Regions from separate parts of the Pseudarthrobacter sp. SSS035 genome, predicted to be linked through region 1. Evidence: riboswitches for the same ligand, from Rfam matches in the RefSeq annotation. Region 1 holds a riboswitch; each other region holds the start of a gene.
The links. A riboswitch is a leader RNA that binds a small molecule or an ion and turns the genes downstream of it on or off. The one in region 1 is predicted to bind cyclic di-AMP.
Positions count from the first base shown of each region.

Region 1 (6,527 bases):
CTACATCGTTCCCGGGCTGGGCGACGCCGGCGACCGCCTGTACGGCATCGCCGGCTAATTCTGGGCTGCTTCGGATTTCAGGTCTTCCGCTTTTCTGCCGGCGCCGTTAGCCTGTGGCGCATGGACTGGAAACTTGAACTCGTTTTTGTGCCCGTATCCGACGTGGACCGCGCCAAGGATTTCTACGTCAACAAAGTTGGATTCAACCCGGATTTCGACGAGCGGCCCATGGATGGCATCCGCTTCGTCCAGCTGACCCCGCCGGGATCCGCCTGCTCCATTTGTATTGGCGAGGGCCTCAATGACGCCCCTCCGGGTACGGCCCCAAGCCTGCAGATGGTGGTCAGCGACATCCAGGCTGCCCACGACCACCTCAAGGGCAACGGTGTGGAGGTCAGCGACATAGACATCCAGGACTGGGGGCACTTCGTCTATTTCGCCGATCCCGACGGCAACAAGTGGGCGGTGCAGTACATCCCGAGCCGTGACGCCTAAGGGCGTGATGCCTCGGATCGTAACGCCTAAGCCCGTGACACCTAAGCCGGTAACGCCTAAGGCAAAATAGGCAGCATGAACATCCCCACACCTGCCGCCACACGAACACCGGCTACACAAACGCTGACCTGCCGTGCCGTTCTTTTCGATATGGACGGCACACTGGTGGACTCCACGGCAGTGGTCGAAGAGGTCTGGGGAGAATTCGCGGCCCGGTACGGCCTGGACATCGCCGAAATCCTGCGCACTTCGCACGGCGTCCAGGCTGCCGATACCGTGCGCCGGTTCGCGCCGGAGGGAGCCGACGTCGTGGCGCTCACTGCGGAACTCGGCGCGATGGAACGGGTGCGGACTGCCGGTATCGTCGCGTTGCCGGGGGCTGCCCGCCTGCTTCGCAGCCTCCCGGCCCAGGCAGTTGCCCTGGTGACCTCAGCGGACAGGACCCTCGCGGACATCCGCATGCACGCCGCCGGACTGGCCATGCCGGCCACGGCCGTGACGGCGGACCTGGTCACACGGGGCAAGCCGCACCCGGAAGGCTATCTGATGGCCGCCGGTCTGCTGGGCGTCAATTCGGAGGACGCCGTGGTATTCGAGGATGCGCCCGCAGGAATCGCTGCAGGTGTTGCCGCAGGTATCCGTACGGTGGCGGTGGGTCCCAACACGGGCGAGCTGCCGGCAGGCGTGCTGCATGTCGCGGATTACCGTGCCGTGACCGCCTCCGTGGAAACGGACGCCGCGGGACGGCAGCTCATTTCTTTCCGGCTTGACGCCGGCGGATCACTTTCGTGATCCGCCACTTGTGATCCGCCGGCGCGGCGTGCAGCTCAGCGACGCCAACCGCCGGCGCCGCTCAGTCGGCCTAGTACCAGTTGTGCGACAGGTGGAAGTTCAGCGCGCCGCACGGTGACTGGTAGCGCTCCTGGATGTAGTTCAGGCCCCAGTTGATCTGCGTGCGGTAGTTGGTGACGTAGTCCGCGCCGGCGCTCGCCATCTTCTCAGCGGGCAATGACTGGACGATGCCGTACGCGCCGCTGCTGGCGTTGGTGGCCGTGGTGGTCCATTCGGATTCCTTGGTCCACAGCGTCTGCAGGCACTGCATCTGGTCAGCGGACCAGCCGTACGTCGCCAGCTGCCCGGCAGCGTAGGCCTGCGCTCCTGCGGGGTCGTTGACGGCCACAACAGGCGCGGGTGCAGGTTCCGGGGCCGGAGCAGGAGTGGCAGCGGGTTCGGGTGCCGGGGCGGGTGCCGGATCGGCGGCCTGGGGCGCGACGTTGATTTCAGCCGGAGCCGCTTCCGGAGTGGCCGGGGCCTGGATCTCAGCCGCTTCGAAGCTGAGCTTCGACTGGGCGTTCTCTTCTTCGGCGGCCTGGTTGGCGCTGGCCGCAAGCGAGGCCGACTCGGAAGCGTGTGCTGCGGCGCTTACACCGACCAACAGGGCGCACGCGGTGGCGAACACCGCGACGCGCTGGCCCACGGAGGGAATCCGGGCGGCCCTGGAGAGTGGGGACATAGCTGCGCCGAAGCGGGTCTGCTTGCGGTGGCTATTGGACTTGTTGTCGCCCTGCGGGCGCGGTTCTACCTTGAATTCAGACATGATGGATCGCCTCTCACACCTGCGGAGTTAGCTGTCGGGTTCGGATGAGGGCATCCGGCCACACGGCACAATCACGTGTTGGCTTAACCCCAAAGGGCACCTGGTGCCCGGGACGGTGGGTCCCCCGCCTCTGCCTCTGAAAACGGAATCCGGGAAGCGGCAGAGCTTGGCGTCATCCGGATATGCGGCCCAAACGGGAACCACACCATATCGACGGTACCGGAGCTGGCGGCTTAAGTCACATTTAGGTAACGAGAATCACGACGGCGGTGTGTCGCCTTGCTGTGCCCGGGTGTCTGATGATGATGCCAGGATGCCGGTCGGGAAAAGCAGCGCGAACTCTGTCCGCCCGGCCCGCGATGTCACTTCCACGCTCCCGCCGTGGGCCTCCATGATCGACTGGACAATGGACAGGCCCAGGCCGCTGGTGCCTTCGGACGCCCCGGCGCCCGAGGCCGGTGCCGTACCCTTGCGCGCCGCGTCTGCGCGGGCAAACCGGGAGAAAACGTGGTCCACGAATTCCGCAGGGATGCCCCCGCCGTCGTCCGTTACCGTCACCGCTGCGCCGCCATTGGCAGACTTCGTGACAGCGGTGACCACCGTGGTCCCCGGCTGCGTGTGCTTGCGCGCATTGGAGAGCAGGTTGACAAGCACCTGACGCAGTTGGGACGCATCACCCGTGATGGCGAGCGGCTCGTCAGGCAGTTCAAGGCGCCAGTGGTGGTCCGGGGCGATGACCTTCTCGTCACTGACGGTTTCGATCACGAGTTGTGTGAGGTCTACTTCGCTGAGCTTCAGGGGCTGGCCCTCATCGAGCCGGGCAAGTAGGAGCAGATCCTCCACCAGGGTGGTCATGCGTTCGGACTGGCTTTGGACCCGGGCCAGGGATTTCCGGCCGTCCGGCGTGAAGTCCTCGGTCATCCGCATCAGCTCCGTGTACCCGCGGATGGCGGTCAGCGGGGTGCGCAGCTCATGGGAAGCGTCGGCAACGAACTGCCGCACCTTGGTCTCGCTCCGCTGCCGCGCCTCGAGTGCGTTGGCGACGTTGTCCAGCATCAGATTGAGGGCGTGCCCTACGCTGCCCACTTCGGTTCCGGGATTGGAGTTCGACGGCGGGACGCGCACCGCGAGTGCCACCTCGCCCGCGTCCAGCGGGAGCCGGGCCACCCGGGTTGCAACCTCGGAAAGCTGCTCGAGCGGCTTCATGGTGCGCCGGATCAGCACGGTTCCCGCCAGTCCGATCAGCGCCAGGCCGCCCAAGGAGACAAAAACAAAGGTCCACACCAGCGATGCCAGCGTGCTCTCCTTGGCGGCGAGCGGAAGGCCCGTGACAAGGACATCGCCGTAGCCGGTTTGCACGGCCACAATCCGGTAATCCCCGTTGGACAGCGAGCGGTTCACGGGAAGGCCGTTCTGCGCCAGCGCCAGCAGGGTCTGCTTGTCTTCGGCGTCGAGGGGTAGGCGCGTGGTGTCCGAGTCCAGGAAACCGCCGCTGGGGATCTGGCCGTTCAGGATCCGCGCATTCAGCGTTCCCACGCTCTGTCCGCGGGAGTCAAGCGGGTCCGGCCTGCCGTTGAATCCGCCCAGGGGCGGGCGGCCCGGATCGTTCGACCGTTTGGCGGCCTGGCTCAGCTGTTCATCCAGCTGCCCGGTGAGAAAGGAATCCATGGAGGCGTAACTGAACAGCCCCACGGCTCCGCAGATGGCCACCAGCAGGGCCATGGCCAACAGGATCAGCCGTGTGCGCAGATGCCAGGTGTTCGGTTTCAGCAAGCTCCGGGCAGGTGCTGGAGTTAGTCGCGGCGAGGACATGGAAGTGTTACTCGGCCGGCTTGATGACGTAGCCGGCGCCCCGCACGGTATGGATCATGGGTGGGTGCACTGCATCAACTTTCTTGCGCAGGTAGGAGATGTAGAGCTCCACGATGTTGGCCTGGCCGCCGAAGTCATAGTTCCAGACGCGGTCCAGGATCTGGGCCTTGCTGATCACGCGTTTGGGGTTCTCCATGAGGTACCGGAGCAGTTCGAACTGGGTGGCCGTGAGCTGGAGGTTGTCGCCTGCACGGGTCACTTCGCGGGTGTCGATGTTGAGGACAAGATCGCCCACCACAAGTTCGGCAGTGTCCATCGCGGCAACGCCGGAGCGCTGGACCAGGCGGTGCAGTCGCAACAGGACCTCTTCCATGCTGAACGGCTTGGTTACGTAGTCGTCCCCGCCGGCCGCCAGGCCCACGATCCTGTCCTGGACAGCGTCCTTGGCAGTCAGGAAAAGCGCAGGTACCTCGGGCGCGAAGGCGCGGATCCTGCCCAGCAGCTCAACGCCGTCGAACCCTGGCAGCATCACGTCCAGCACCAGGACGTCCGGGCGGAACTCCTTGGCAAGCTTGACGGCCTCCGGGCCGTCCGAAGCCACGGCAACAGACCAGCCGGCCATGCGCAGCCCCATGCTCATGAGCTCGGAAAGGCTGGGTTCGTCGTCAACCACCAGGGCGCGGATGGGGGAGCCGTCCGGGTGGGTCAGTTGGGGAAGGTTGTTGGTCATGGAGTGCGAAGTGGCCATGGGACAACTCTCCGATCATTCGGTTAGCCCGCGCTATGGGGTTCCTGTGCGCACGCTGTGAATCCCAGCCTAGCGAGCTGGATGGGCGATCTGGGTGGCCGGGCGGGACGCCGACAATCCGCACGCGGCCGCCTTCTCCGTTGGACAGGCGGCAAAACCCGGCAGGGAATCTCGGCAAGTCATTGGCCGGTGAATTTCAAGGTCTTGGTATGGCGAAAGGGCGAACATTGTTCGCCGGAGAAGCCCATTTGCGCACCTTTGGCGGACAGCAACTCCTATTTTGCCGCCAAATCAGAATGGTGATCTGTAACACAAATACGCATTTTGTCTCAGTATGCGGAACGTTGCACCCATTGTTACTTGCAAGTTTTCATTGTTACGTTGCACACTTTCAATTGTGAACAAGAACTCAACAGCACCTGCAGCCGCAGAATATTGGCCCAGCACATCCGCTGCTGCCGACATGCGCTGTTGTCGAATGCACGCCTGATCTTCAGACCCCACGAAGTTCTTAGGCATTCGCCCCCAGCCCAGCGTAGGGCGCCATCCCCAGATTTCATTGCGGGGACAACCAGCATTCGAGCCGCGATGACGGCCATTCACATTGAGGTAAGCATTCATGTCAGTTGCATCCGGATACGTCCACATCTCCGTCCGTAACGCAGGCAAGGCCGGCCAGGCTTCCGGCCTCCGCCAGGGGTTCGGTGCCCGACCGGCGTTCGCCCCGGCTGCCCCCGGAGCCAGCTTTCCTGCCCCCGGCTACGCACCCCAGGGCTACAACCCCAGTTCCTACGGCCAGCTCCGCGCCGTCCAGCCTGCCGAAGCCGCGCCGCTGACCGCGCCCACTCCGGTGATCGCGGGACCCAACAATGTCCGCCCGGTCGCAAGTGACACCGTGGCCCGCGGATTTGTCCTTTACATGGGCATCGACGAGGAGACCGCAGCGGCTGCCGGAACCTCCATTGCCAAACTTGCCCAGGAAATCCGCGCTTACGCGCAGTCACTCGTGACCAGTGCCGAAAGCTACGCGGCCGTGGCCGTGGCGCCGGCCGGCACCCCCGGTTCCGCGCTCGACGTCGTCCGTTCCACCTTTGGTGACCCCACCGTGAACGCGCAGAAGCGCACCGAGACTGCCAGGCTGCAGCAGCCCCAGGACCCGCGCCCGTCCGGCGTCCTGATCGATCTTGCCCGCCGCGAAGTCCACCTTGACGGCGAATCCCTGAACCTGACCTTCAAGGAATTCGAACTCCTGAACTACCTGGTGGAAAACGGCACCCGCACGGTTGGCCGCGATGAACTGCTTGAGGGCCTGTGGCGCAACGCCGAGGAAGTCCCCAACGAGCGCACCATCGACGTCCACATCCGCCGCCTCCGCTCCAAGCTGGGCCGCCTCGCCAACACCGTCCGTACCGTCCGCGGCCAGGGCTACCGCTTCTACGAGCACCCCGAAGTGATTGTCTGGGCCGCTCCGGAATACTCGATCTAGTCCTTCAGCGACGCACGAAAGCGGTATTTCGCCGTGCCTTAGACACCTCCTTCGTTCCTCAGTCGGCGATGCGGCACTACGCGAAATGCCGCTTTTGTGCGTCAGGGCTCGCGGGTGTTGGCCTCCACGGCTAAATGTTCGGCGGCGGGGCGACTTACTTGTGTGGGCGTTAGGCTTGGGGGATGAGCGACCACCACATCAAACGCCTGGTGATCATGCGGCACGCCAAGTCCGACTGGCCCGGCGGCGTGGCGGATCATGAGCGGCCGCTGGAGGAACGGGGACACCGCGAGGCGCCCCTGGCCGGCAAGTGGCTGGTCAAACACGGCATCCTTCCGGACTTCATTCTGTGTTCCAGTGCGCTCCGCACCCGCCAGACCTGCACTTGG
Region 1 is NZ_CP096882.1:1,136,116-1,142,642, reverse strand. Features, by position in the region: gene upp (uracil phosphoribosyltransferase) at 1-58, shown strand, start outside; gene MUN23_RS05110 (VOC family protein) at 121-495, shown strand; gene MUN23_RS05105 (HAD-IA family hydrolase) at 571-1,287, shown strand; gene MUN23_RS05100 (hypothetical protein) at 1,358-2,092, opposite strand; cyclic di-AMP (ydaO/yuaA leader) riboswitch at 2,098-2,274, opposite strand; gene MUN23_RS05095 (cell wall metabolism sensor histidine kinase WalK) at 2,351-3,904, opposite strand; gene MUN23_RS05090 (response regulator transcription factor) at 3,912-4,652, opposite strand; gene MUN23_RS05085 (hypothetical protein) at 4,944-5,273, opposite strand; gene MUN23_RS05080 (winged helix-turn-helix domain-containing protein) at 5,272-6,138, shown strand; gene MUN23_RS05075 (histidine phosphatase family protein) at 6,321-6,527, shown strand, end outside.

Region 2 (6,527 bases), 190 kb from region 1:
ACTACCGCCAGCGGTTCATATCCAGCATTCAGAACGAGAGTGCGCATGCACGTACCTCTTTGTGGCCGCACCCGTCAGGGGCACGAGGGCCGGCTGCCCCCGGCATGTCCGGGCTATGGATCGACACCACAAGAGTAAACAAAGAATCCCGGGATCAGCTAATCGCCGAAGCGGCCGCCGTCACGTGTCGGATTCGTGCACCTCACCGGATCAGGGCAGCAGGCAGCAGACAGCAAAGGACCCCCGCCGTGTGGCGAGGGTCCTTCGAAGGCTGAATCAGCTGCTAGGACACGCGGATGAAGACCGGTCCCGAGCCAACGTTGGCGCTGAAGACAACGGTCTGGTTGCCGTTGTAGCCGCCGTGCACTGCCTGGCCATTGCCGGCGTATACGGCAATGTGGGCCATGCCCGCGCCGCCGTCGGCGTAATAGATCAGGTCGCCGGGCTGGGCCTCGGCGGCGCTGACGGTCTGACCCAGGGACAGGTACCCTGCGGGCCAGCCGTGGTAGTTGATGCCCACGGCGGCCAGGGCGTTGGTCACCAGCATGGTGCAGTCCTGGCTGACGCCGAGCTGTGCATAGGCTGCAGACAGGATGGCCTGGCCCTTGCCGCTGGCGGAGACCGGCGCCTTCGGAGCGGCCGACGCTACCGTGAGGGTGGCCGCGGCCTTGGCCGGAGCCGGAGCTTCAACAACAGGCGCGGGAGCCTCAACGGGAGCCGGCGTGGTGGTCACTGCGGGCTTCTCGTAGGAGATGGCAATGGTGGAAGCAGCCGAAATGATGGCCGGGGCGGAAACCTCAGCCTCAAGGTTCGAAGCGGACGCAGCTTCACGCTGGACGCCGGTGTCAGCCGCGTTCGCAGCGATACCACTGGTCAGGACAAGGCCGGAAGCAGCAGCGATAACCGCAGCCTGACGGCCCATGCCGCCGGCGTTGTCGCCGACAGCCTTGGCAATGACAGCCAGCGAGTTGGTCTTGGCGACCTCGGCGCGGTGCCGTGCAACAGTTGCACGTGTAGTCATTAATTTTCTCTCTTTCGTTTTCCTCAGGACCGCGTGGGCAGCCTGAGGGCTTTGGACGCGCCGGCATCTTGGGGGTACGCCGGCACGCCCCGAACGGGGATCTAGCGAAAAGGTTCCAGCGAAGAACGGCTCCGGCAGCACGGGGCTGCGGGAACTACTGGGTTGCAGGAACTACGGGGCCAGCGTGAAGAAGGATCCGCCGCCCGTGGATGCCACCGAGTGGAGCAGCGTGCCCTGTGACGGGTTCAGTGCGCTGATCATCATGCCGTTGCCGACGTAAATGCCAACGTGGGCGCCGCCATTCTGCATGACCAGGTCACCGGGGGCCGGTGTGGCGGTGGGCCGCATGGCCGTCCAGGCATTGGTGCGGGGAATGCTGATGCCGGCCTGGGCGTAGACCCACTGCGTGAAGCCGGAGCAGTCCCAGCCGTTGGGAGTGGTGCCGCCCCAGAGGTAGGGGTGTCCGATACCGGTGTAGGCAAGTGCTGCCAGACCCGAAGCGGCAGCGGAGGAGACAGTGTCAGCGAGCTTGGAGGCCGCGGCCTCGGTTGCGGCAGCACCCTGAGCCCCGGTTTCGGAGGCCGTGGACTGCGCACGGACCCTCTCAACCTTCGGCGCCGGCGTCGTCTTGATGACGGGGCGTTCGAAGGAAACGGTAGCCGTGGGCGCGGCAGTTACGGCAAGTGCCGTCTGCGCGGAACCGGACTCGGTAGAGGCGGAAACGCCGGCGGTGGAATCCGCAGCGTTGGCCGGAAGCCCCATGCTCAGGATCAGACCTGATGCAGCTGCGATAACAGCAGCCTGGCGACCTACGGTCCCGGCATTGGCACTGACGGCCTTGGACACGGAGCCCAAGGGGTTAGTGCGAACCGGTTGTGCGCGGTGACGCGCAGAAGTATGGCGTGAAGACACGAAGGTAGCCTCTCCCAATGCCTGCGAGGTGAGCTGTCGGATTCGGATGGGAGTCACCCGGCCGCGCTGCTTCACAGTGGAAGCTTTGCGACTTAACCCCAAGGCCTTCAGAATCGAAGACCAAAATTGGTTCCCCCGCCCCTGCCAGACGATGTCATGCGAACGGACCTTGAGCGGTGGCAGAGCTAGGCAATCCACTCAAGAACGTCAACTTCGGAAAAGTTGACGCGCTTTAGACGTTACAGGAGTTCCGAGCCAATGTCACATTCAGGTCACGGCACGTCGCCGCGATTCGAGAGTTGGCCATCATTTGGGTCAGAGCCAGCCGGTGGGGTCAACGACTTCGCCATTGACCTGGACCTCGAAGTGGAGGTGGCAGCCCGTGGACGCGCCCGTGGTGCCGCTGAGGGCAACAACGTCGCCGCGGCTGACTGTCTGGCCTACCCTGACGCTGGCGGAGGAGAGGTGGTTGTAAGTGGTTTCAAGGCCATTGCCGTGATCCACCACCACGCGGTTGCCGCCGCCGTACTGGTGCCAGCCAACGAAGGTGACGGTACCGCTGGCAGCGGCCAGGACAGAGGTTCCGCACTGTGCCACGAAGTCCTGGCCACGGTGGAAGTCGCCGGAGCCGCCGGTAATCGGGCTGACTCGGAATCCGAAGGGTGAGGCCGTAGCCAGCTGGGCGAGCGGCGAGCCGAGGCTTCCGGCAGAGGCGGCGCGGGTAATGGATCCCGCGGACTGGGCACTCAGGAGCTGCTTCAGTTTGCCGTCGGGATCACCCTGGGTCACCACGGACGAGCGGCTGAAATCAATTTGGGCGGCGGCTTCGGCGGTCACTTCGGGCTGCGGAGCAGCGGAAACGGCCGACGCAGCCTGGCCGGGTGCCGGAGTGGCCATCACGGGGCCGGTCACAGGAACCGTCACGGTGAGAGCCAGGCCTGTTGCTGCCAAGGCGATGCCGGCCTTCTGGCCGAGGCCACTGGCGGCGGCGAAATCCGTCATCTGCCGGAAGGGTCCCCGGCGGCGGCGGGCTTCCCGCTGTGGGTCGCGGGGCCTCTCCGCGCTGAAATCCTCGGCCACTCTGGGCGCCGAAGCGGGACCCACCGCGCGACGGCGGCCCCTGGAGTATTGCGTGGTCAAGAATGTTCCTCTCTGGGTAGCCTGCGAAGTTAGCTGTCGGATTCGGGTCAGAGAGTTCAAAGACCCGGTCCGCCGTGACAAGCACTTGGCGCAGAGATATCCCGTGAGGATCCTTCGCTGGAAGAGGCTTGCTGCTGACGGACTTAACCCCAAGGCAGTCTTACGACTGCCGGTTGTGGTTCCCCCGCCTCTGCCAGTTGGTGACTGATGCACCTGATCCGCTGGCAGAGCTCGGCTCCGGATCAGGTAACGCTTTTGTATCGACGCTGAGTTTCAACTATAGGTGATTAACTTGGACAGTAACAATTCCGTTATCTTTGCGGAACCTTGCCTCGCTGCGCTATGGCGCGGCCCCACGCGCGGCCCCACGCGGCGGACCGCCTTCCCGTCAGCTGACGGAAACGAAGACGTGGGATGCCACTTCCGGGGGCAACTCGAGCGCCCCTTCGATTCCCGGCACGCGCACGGAAATGTACTCCCCTACGCGCTCCAGGGACACCGTGGCACCAGGCCTGATCCCGCCTTCATCCAGCTGGACCAGCAGCTCAGGTTCCACCTGGATGGGCTCGGCCAGCCGGCTGACTGTCACGTTCGACGCCGGCCCGTAGCCCTGCATCGCATCAAGGAGATTAATCACACCGGCGTCAGGGAGCGCGGGCGCCGGTCCGCCCAGGGCAGCCAGCCCGGGGATGGGGTTGCCGTAAGGAGACTCCGTGGGGTGGTTGAGCAATTCGTAGATGCGCTGCTCTACGCGCTCGCTCATCACATGCTCCCAGCGGCACGCTTCATCGTGGACATAGGCCCAGTCCAGGCCGATCACATCCGCCAGGAGCCGTTCCGCGAGCCTGTGCTTGCGCATCACTTCCGTGGCGCGTTTCCGCCCGGCTTCCGTGAGCTCCAGGTGGCGGTCTCCGGAGACCACGACCAGTCCGTCGCGTTCCATCCGTCCGATGGTTTGGGACACCGTGGGTCCGGAATGGCGCAGCCTTTCGGCGATGCGTGCGCGAAGAGCAACGATGTTCTCTTCTTCAAGCTCCAAAATGGTCCGAAGATACATCTCCGTAGTATCGATCAGATCCGTCATCCAGCTCAGCTCCTCGAGCGCAGTACCTTGCGTTGTCCCACCGTATCGCGTCCCGCTCAGCGGCGAGGTCCGCTAAAAAGCTTAGCCTATTTTGAATTTGTCTGGATAATGCCGGGCGGGGACAAACGGTCTCAGTGGCCGGACTATGACGGCGCCGGTTCCCGCCGAATCGAGGGTTCAGGCAGAATAAGGGAGGTCCTTATGCAGTCACCGCCGACTACCGGCCACCCCACCGTCCGGACGTGAGCCACGTCCATGCCGAAATTGGAGCCCCCGTGAGCGAAACCAGCATCACTATTCCTGCCGACCTCCTGCCAAAGGATGGACGGTTCGGCGCAGGACCCTCCAAGGTCAGGCCGGAGCAGCTCGAAGCGCTCTCAGCGGCGTCCAAGACCATCCTGGGCACGTCCCACCGCCAGGCACCGGTCAAGAACCTCGTGGGCTCCGTCCGTGAAGGCCTCAGCCAGTTCTTCCGTGCCCCTGAAGGCTACGAAGTGGTCCTCGGAGTGGGCGGTTCCACGGCGTTCTGGGATGTTGCAAGCTTCGGCCTCGTGGAAAAGAAGGCCCAGCACCTGTCCTTCGGCGAGTTCGGCTCCAAGTTCGCCTCAGCCACCAACAAGGCTCCGTTCCTGGACGCCTCCTCCATCATCAAGTCCGAGCCCGGCACCCGCCCGGTATCGGCCGCCGAGGCTGGCGTGGATGTCTACGCCTGGCCGCAGAACGAAACCTCCACGGGTGTCGCGGCTCCGGTCAAGCGCGTCGCGGGCGCCGACGCCGGTTCCCTGGTCCTGGTGGACGCCACCTCCGCAGCCGGCGGCCTGCACGTGGACGTCTCCGAGGCCGATGTCTACTACTTCGCCCCGCAGAAGAACTTCGCCTCCGACGGCGGCCTGTGGCTGGGTCTCTTCTCCCCCGCCGCGCTGGAACGCGCCGCCCGGGTCAAGGCCAGTGGTCGCTGGATCCCCGATTTCCTGGACCTCCAGACCGCCATCGACAACTCCAAGCTGAACCAGACGTACAACACGCCGTCACTCTCCACCCTGGTGACCCTCGACGCGCAGGTGCAGTGGCTGAACGCCAACGGCGGCCTGGACTTCGCGTCCGCCCGCACCGCTGACTCCGCCGGCCGGATCTACTCCTGGGCCGAGGCCTCCGAGTACGCCACCCCGTTCGTGGCCAAGGCGGAGGACCGTTCCAACGTCATCGCCACCATCGACTTCGACGACTCGATCGACGCCGCCGCGATCGCCAAGGTGCTCCGCGCGAACGGGATCGTGGACACCGAGCCGTACCGCAAGCTGGGCCGCAACCAGCTCCGGATCGCCACGTTTGTTGCCATCGAGCCGGCTGACGTCTCCGCGCTGCTGGCAAGCATCGACTACGTGGTGGGCGAGCTGCGCAAGTAGCTCCCCCACGCGCGAACGGACACTTGGGGCCCACGGAACCGGGGCCCCAAGTGTCCGTTCGCGCTGTGTTGTGGTGAGGCCAGTTGTCAGCGTCCGACGGCGTCGTCCCCCGGTTGTTGGACGCCCAGGTGGGAGACGACGCCGAAGTAGCGCAGGCCGCGGGCGCGCCGGTTGAAGGTGAGCCGGAGCCGCTGAGCGCGGATGATCCAGATCATTCCGATCACGGCGGCGATGATCCCGGAGGCGGCCGCAACGGAAAGCGACCACCGGGGGCCGGCGACGTTGGCCACCCATCCCACCAACGGGGCGCCGATGGGTGTGCCGCCCATAAAGATGGCCATGTACAGGGCCATGACCCTGCCCCGCATGACGGGATCGGTGGTGGTCTGGATGTAGCCGTTGGCACTGGTCATCATGGTGATTGCGAACAGGCCCACCGGCACCAGCGCCACGCCGAACCAGAAGTAGTCCGGGGCAAGCGCGGCCAGTCCCGAGGTCACCCCAAAGGCAGCCGCCGCGCCGAAGATCATCCGCAAGCGGGGCTTGCGGCGGCCGGCGGAGAGCAGCGCGCCTGCCACGGAACCGATGGCCATGATGGAATTCATGAGCCCGAACGCGCTGGCGTCCAGCCCGAATTCCGTGCCCACCATGGCGGCGATGAACAGCACGAAGTTAAGGCCGAGTGTTCCCACGATGAACACGGCCACCAGGACCACCACAATGTCCGGCCGGAACCGCACATAGCGCAGCCCTTCCCGGATCCGGCCCTTGCCCGGAGCCGCCCGGGGAAGCTGGCGCAGTGACGCGGCGGGGATCTTCCACAGGCTCAGGAGCATGGCCAGGAACGTGAACGTGTTGATCAGGAACACCCAGCCGGGACCCACCGCCACGGTGAGGACGCCGGCCACGGCGGGCCCGATCATCCGGGCGACATTGAACGAGGCGCTGTTCAGGGCCACGGCGT
Region 2 is NZ_CP096882.1:943,962-950,488, forward strand. Features, by position in the region: gene MUN23_RS04310 (HNH endonuclease) at 1-47, opposite strand, end outside; gene MUN23_RS04315 (C40 family peptidase) at 284-1,021, opposite strand; gene MUN23_RS04320 (C40 family peptidase) at 1,193-1,867, opposite strand; cyclic di-AMP (ydaO/yuaA leader) riboswitch at 1,938-2,100, opposite strand; gene MUN23_RS04325 (M23 family metallopeptidase) at 2,249-3,073, opposite strand; cyclic di-AMP (ydaO/yuaA leader) riboswitch at 3,077-3,320, opposite strand; gene MUN23_RS04330 (metal-dependent transcriptional regulator) at 3,462-4,157, opposite strand; gene serC (phosphoserine transaminase) at 4,433-5,563, shown strand; gene MUN23_RS04340 (MFS transporter) at 5,650-6,527, opposite strand, start outside.
Region 2: another riboswitch for cyclic di-AMP. It lies ahead of MUN23_RS04325 (M23 family metallopeptidase); the one in region 1 lies ahead of MUN23_RS05100 (hypothetical protein).

Region 3 (6,527 bases), 2.1 Mb from region 1:
ACAACGAAACCCAGGCCACAGCTGCCTGGAACGACACCCTCGCCTGGTTCGGACAGCACGTCTGAGGCAATACTGAGCGGCCCGGGGCCGGCAATACTGAGCGGCCCGGGGCCGCTGCCGTCACCCGATTGGATGCCCGTGGTCGCACGTGGTTTCCCCGTCCCGGACCTCATGTCCCTGGATGCAGGTCACAGTGGGAGGCTGGGGAAGATCATGAGCCACGAGGAACAGGCTGCTCCGCCCGTGCTCAAAACCCGCATCCTCCCGCCGCAGCCAGGTCCGGTGGGTTCGCTTAGCTGCGTCAGCAGCCTTTACGTCCTCGCGCTGATGATGCCCGAACGGATTTTTGACCATAAGGACCGCGACCTTCCCATGACCGTCACTGCCCTGAGCAGTGATGAACCGGTACCCAAAATTTTACGCCGTCGACGCCGCCTCCGGCGCGGGTAGGCTTGAACCATGAGCACTGCAATCCCATGGACACTCACGTTCGACGGGCGTTTCGCGCGCGAACTCGAGGAGCTGGCGGTTCCCTGGCAGGCGGAAGAAGCACCTGACCCGCACCTGCTGGTCCTGAACGAGCCGTTGGCCACCGAGCTGGGCTTGGACCCGTCCTCGCTGCGGACGCCCGAGGGGACGCGGCTGCTGATCGGCAACCAGATTCCTGAAGGTGCCACGCCGGTGGCCCAGGCCTATGCCGGGCACCAGTTCGGCGGCTACTCACCCCTGCTCGGCGACGGGCGGGCCCTCCTGCTGGGTGAGGTCACGGACATCCACGGGCAGCTTCGGGACATCCACCTCAAGGGCTCCGGCCGGACACCGTTCGCCCGCGCAGGTGACGGTCTCGCCGTCGTCGGTCCCATGCTGCGCGAGTACATCGTCAGCGAAGCCATGCATGCCATGGGCATCCCCACCACGAGGTCCCTCGCCGTGGTGGCCACCGGCCGGCCCGTCCGCCGCGAAACCATGCTGCCCGGTGCCGTGCTCACCCGGGTGGCGAGCAGCCACCTGCGCGTCGGCAGCTTCCAGTTCGCCCGCGTCAACGGCGAGACGGACCTTCTGCGCCGTCTGGCCGATCATGCCATCAGCCGCCATTACCCGGACGCGGCGCTCGCCGGCAAGCCCTATCTCGCGTTCTTCGAGGCGGTCATAGCCGCGCAGGCGTCCCTGGTGGCGCAATGGATGCTGGTGGGCTTCGTCCACGGCGTGATGAACACCGACAACATGGCCATCTCCGGCGAGACCATCGACTACGGTCCCTGCGCGTTTATGGACGCCTTCAACCCCGGCGCGGTCTACAGCTCCATCGACGCGGACGGACGCTACGCCTACGCCAACCAGCCGGTCATCGCCGAATGGAATCTCACCCGGCTTGCCGAGGCACTCCTGCCCCTGCTCCATGAAGACCAGGACCAGGCCGTGGCGCTCGCGGTGGAATCCCTCGGCGCCTTCCGCACGCTGTACAGTGCTGCCTGGTCAGCCGGCATGAAGTCCAAGCTTGGGCTGCGCCCGGACACGCACGACGACGTCGCGTCGCCCCTGGTGGACGGCGTGTTGGCGCTGCTCCAGGAAGGCAAGGTGGATTACACCTCCTTCTTCCGGAGCCTCGGCTCGGCGGCCCGCGGAACCCCGGAAACTGCGCGGTCCATGTTTGCGGACCCGGGCGCCTACGACGCCTGGGCCGCACGGTGGCTTGCCCTGGCGCCGGACACGGACCTGATGGACCGGGCCAACCCCGTCTACATCCCCAGGAACCACCTGGTTGAAGAGGCTCTGGATGCTGCTATTGCGGGCGACCTGGACCCCTTCAACCGGTTGGTGGACGTCCTGGCCGATCCGTACACGCAGCGCCCCGGGCTGGAACGCTACGCCGGCCCCGCCCCTGAGGACTTCGGGAGCTACCGGACCTTCTGCGGGACCTGAGCGAACACCAGGGATGGACGACGGCGGCGCGGGGCTGGGTGCCGCCCGCGGCCGTCGGGCATGGTCGGATCACGCTACGCGGACGAAGGACGCTCCGGCGAGCCAGCTGATGGAGTGCACTTCGGTTTTGAAACCGTCCACCCCGCCACTGACAACCTGGCCGTTGCCGGCGTAGACGCCCACATGGCCGGCCGTGATGACCAGATCCCCCGCGGCAGGTGTGCCCACCACCGCGCCGTACTGGAAGAACTGGCCGGGAGCCAGGTCGCCCACGCTCTTACCCACCGAGCGCAGCGCCTTCTCCACCATGGCGGTGCAGTCCTGCTGTATGCCGAGCTGGGAGTTGGCGGAAGCCAGGATGGCCCCGCCGAGCGAGCCGGCCGGTGCCTGGGCCGCCGGTGCGGACGTTGCCGCCAGCCGGATGCCGGTGTTGGTGGGAGAGGCCGGCGCCGCCGCGGCCTTCGCCGCGGGAGCCGGTGCGGTGTAGCCGGCACCGGGGATCCGGATCTGGTCGCCGGGGTAGATGATGCTGGTCAGCGAGAGTCCATTGGCAGCAAGGACGTCGTTGAGCGGGACGCCGTTGGTGGCGGAAATCTGGCCCAGCGTGTCACCCGAAACGACTGTGTGGACGGTGGCCGCGGCGGGGGCTGCTGCAGCGGAAGCCGGAGGAACAGCGGCCGGAGCCGCTGCCGCCGCACTGGTTTGGACCTGGGTGTTGGCAGTCCCGGAGTTGTCCGGGCCGTGGACGCCGGCCTGAGCCGGGACGCCAATGCTGAACAGCAGGCCGGATGCAGCAATAGCCACCAGGGCCGGCCGGCCAAACGTCAGGGGGTGTGTTGTGGCCGCAGTAGACAGGCCAATAAGGACGGTGGAGCGGGCAGGAACCGCACGATGGCGTGCGGCAGCGGAATTCTTGGACACGGTTGATCGCCTCTCCCATGCCTGCGGGGTGAGCTGTCGGGTTCGGGTCGGAGATACCCGGCCGGTAGCGCCGCCGCACGGGACGGAGCGATACCGACTTAACCCCAAGGCTTCGAAAAGCCGTGGAAACGTGGTTCCCCCGTCCCTGCCAGCTGGAAAGCGACTGGATCCCGGTCAGCGGCAGGGCTCGGCATACTGGCGGGAATGTCCCGGCTTGAGCCGGGCCACCGTTTGACCATAACTTCCGGTTATCGACAATGTCACATTCCGGTAACGGAATGTAGGCGTGAAATCCACCCGTGCTTCATCTCGGATTCCCTCCCTCCTCGGTAACGATGTTGCAGGTCAGGCCCCGTAATCCGTATATGCCCGGTAAGCTCACCAACTATGTCCCGGATTGTTCAAAAAATGCGGCTGCCCGCCCTCGCCGGCCTGCTGGCGGTCGCCCTGGTGGGGTCGGCTGCGCTGCTTCCCTCGCATGCCGCAGACGACGCGCCGCCCGGCGGGTATCCCTCGTGGCAGGACGTGCAGAACGCCAAGAAAAGCGAGGCTGGCAAAGCGGCAGAAGTCGCCAGGATCAATGGGCTGCTGGGCGGACTTCAGGCTGAAGCAGAGACGCTGGGCAATGCGGCCGTAACGTCCGCCGCGGAGTATGCCAAGGCCGAAGCGGCACTTCAGGCCGCCACTTCCACGGTGGACGCACTCACGGCCCAGACGGCACGCGCCGCGGCCGAACTGGGACAGTACAAGAAGGAAATCGGCGCCCTGGCGGCCCAGTCGTACAAGACTGGTGGAACCAACATGGGTTTCTTCGTTGCCCTCGACGCCGTACAGAACAACAGCATTCAAGGCCTGAATATCGTCCAGATCGTCAGCGATAAGACTGCGGCCCTGGTCAACAAATCCGCAGGCGCCGAACGCATTTCGCGTGCCCTGGCCGATCAGGAGCAGGCGGCCAGGGCCGAACGCGAGCGCCTGTCCAGCGAAGCCAGAACCAAGCTCGACGCCGCCCAATCCGCCCAGCAGGCCATGTCCCGGCAGATCGCGGAGCAGCAGGAGCACGGCCAGGAACTGACCGCGCAGCTGGCCTCCCTCAAGGGCACCACGGCTGCGGTGGAGGGGGAGTTCCGGCAGGGCCAGGTGGCGTTGGCCGCGTATGAAACGGCGCAGGCCGCCAAGCGGGCCGCGGCGCAGGAACAGGCGCGCCAACAGGCGGAGGCGGCAGCCAAGGCGGCGGCCCTTGCCGCTGCACAGAAACCGGCGCCGGCCCCACCTGCTGTACCGGGAGTGCCCGCCCCGCCTCCAGTCCCGAGCCCGACGCCGGTCCCGCCGCCCGTCGTCGTCGTGCCTTCCGTTCCGGGAGGCGCTGTGAACGACCCCGCGGGCGCCAAGAACTACGCAGCCGGGCAGCTGGGCGCCTACGGCTGGGGCCAGGATCAGTTTCCGTGCCTGGCGTCGCTGTGGACCAAGGAGTCGAACTGGCTGACCACCGCCACCAACCCGTACTCGGGCGCATACGGCATCGCCCAGTCGCTGCCGGCCAGCAAGTATGCCAGCGCTGGCAGCGACTGGCTCACGAGCTACCGGACCCAGGTCAATTGGGGCCTGTCGTATATCGCTGACCGCTACGGGTCACCGTGCGGCGCGTGGAACCATTCCGTGGCCAACAACTGGTACTGACCTGCGGGGGGACGGCAGCCAAACCACTAGGCTTTTCCCATGCCCGATTTTGAACGGTTCCGGGTTCTGCTGGAAGAAGAGCGCACCCGGAAACTCGCGCTCCTCCCCGCCCTCCGTGAGGACATTTCGTCGGCCAACGCCGCCCGCCAGGATTCCAACGTGGATGACGAGCACGACCCCGAGGGTTCCACCATTGCGTTCGAGCTATCGCAGGCCTCGGCGCTCCTGAAACAGAGCAGCGCGGGACTTGACCAGGTGGATGCGGCCCTGGCGCGGATTGCAGCGGGCACGTACGGCACGTGCGCCGTGTGCGGGGACCCCATCGCGGAGGGACGGCTCGAAGCCCGCCCGTCGACGCCGTTCTGCATCCTCCACGCCGCGGCCGGCCGGCAGGGACGGTAGCGGCGCCATGAACCCAGATGTCGTGAACTCCAGTGCCGTGACTTCCAGTGCCGTGAGCGGGAGGGTGCAGTGAGCGGGCGCGTGCAGGACGCTGCCGGCTTCATCGACGCCACCCTGCAGAATGAGGGCGCCTGGTACCGGGCGGAGGACGTGGAGTCCCGGGTGGGCGGTGTCCTAGGCTCCTACGGATCGTCCGTAGGAGCCGTACGCGGCACCGTCCGCGACGCCAGCAGGAAGTTCAAGGACCTTGGCCACGATGAAGTGACCGCTTTGGCATCCCTCCTCTGGGGCCGGCCCGGTCCTGGCAGGCGGCCGGTCTATGAGAGGCGGCTCGCCGCCGTGGTGCTGCTGCAGTCCAAGGTTGCCCTCCTTCGCCACTCTGACCTGACCCGGCTGGAGGGCTTCATCAGAACCGCGCAGACCGGTGAGCTGGTGGACCCCCTGATTGCCGACGTTGTGGTTCCGTTGCTGCAGGGACTGGGCGAAAGCGGGCGCCAGCGCGCCGACGTCGTTATCACCCGCTGGCGCCAGGACCCCGACGACGCGCTGCGCCATGCTGCCCGGCTCGTCGCGTCTCAGGGACCTGACCTGCAGCGCATTTCCGGGAACCGCGACCAGGGACACGGCTGACCCCTGTTCCCTGGTCCCCTTGAGTCGTACTCTGGGGCTTGGAGGTGATTGCCATGGAGGCAGCGCAGGGCGACAGGATCATTGTCCGGGGGAAGACCGTCGGATCTTCGGACCGGCACGGGGTAATCGTGGAAGTCCGTGGTCAGGAAGGTCATCCGCCCTACCTGGTCCGCTTTGACGACGGACACGAAACCGTGATGTACCCCGGCAGTGATTTCGCCGTCGACCGCGGTCACGGGGGACAAGCCGGCTGACGAGCCGCGGGCGGCTGCGCGTCCGGGCCACCGGGCACCTGTCAGACTGGAGGAATGGATCACTCCTTGGCTGCCACGTCCCCTGACGCGAACCTCACGATTCCGCCGGTCCGGACCGGTCCGCAGGATCCCGGTGACGCCTGGGTCGAGGGCGGCCGCGGCAAGTTCTGGGGCAGGTTCGGTGCCGCCGGCGTGCTGGCTTATGACCCCGGCAAGGGCGTTCTCCTGCAGCACCGCGCGCTGTGGAGCCATAACGGTGGTACCTGGGGACTGCCCGGCGGAGCATTGCACCAGGGCGAGGACGCAGTCACCGGGGCCCTCCGCGAGGCGCACGAGGAAGCCGCGGTACCGGCCGCGGACGTGAGCGTCCTCTTCACGTCTGTGCTGGACTTCGGCTACTGGTCCTACACCACCGTTGTGGTGCTGGTGACCGCGCCTTTTGAGCCCGTGATCAGCGATCCGGAAAGTCTCGAACTCCAGTGGGTTCGGTTGGACGAGGTGGACGCAAAGGAGCTCCATCCCGGTTTCGCAAAATCTTGGCCGGACCTGCGATCGCGCATGCTGGAAGGGCGAGATTAGGGTTGCCTAAGTGCGGTGCGCCATAATGGTGTTCCGACCCCCTGCTGCGCGTGAGGAAGAACATGACCGGCCCGCTCTCCGTGTTGCTCAAACAGTCCACCAGTGCGGCCCACGAAGAGGCTGAGTCGTCCCCGTTCA
Region 3 is NZ_CP096882.1:4,078,542-4,085,068, forward strand. Features, by position in the region: gene MUN23_RS18920 (dienelactone hydrolase family protein) at 1-65, shown strand, start outside; gene MUN23_RS18925 (hypothetical protein) at 214-450, shown strand; gene MUN23_RS18930 (YdiU family protein) at 460-1,923, shown strand; gene MUN23_RS18935 (LysM peptidoglycan-binding domain-containing protein) at 1,993-2,844, opposite strand; cyclic di-AMP (ydaO/yuaA leader) riboswitch at 2,848-3,019, opposite strand; gene MUN23_RS18940 (lytic transglycosylase domain-containing protein) at 3,232-4,524, shown strand; gene MUN23_RS18945 (TraR/DksA C4-type zinc finger protein) at 4,564-4,926, shown strand; gene MUN23_RS18950 (DNA alkylation repair protein) at 4,996-5,556, shown strand; gene MUN23_RS18955 (DUF1918 domain-containing protein) at 5,610-5,810, shown strand; gene MUN23_RS18960 (NUDIX domain-containing protein) at 5,865-6,389, shown strand; gene MUN23_RS18965 (heme oxygenase (biliverdin-producing)) at 6,452-6,527, shown strand, end outside.
Region 3: another riboswitch for cyclic di-AMP. It lies ahead of MUN23_RS18935 (LysM peptidoglycan-binding domain-containing protein); the one in region 1 lies ahead of MUN23_RS05100 (hypothetical protein).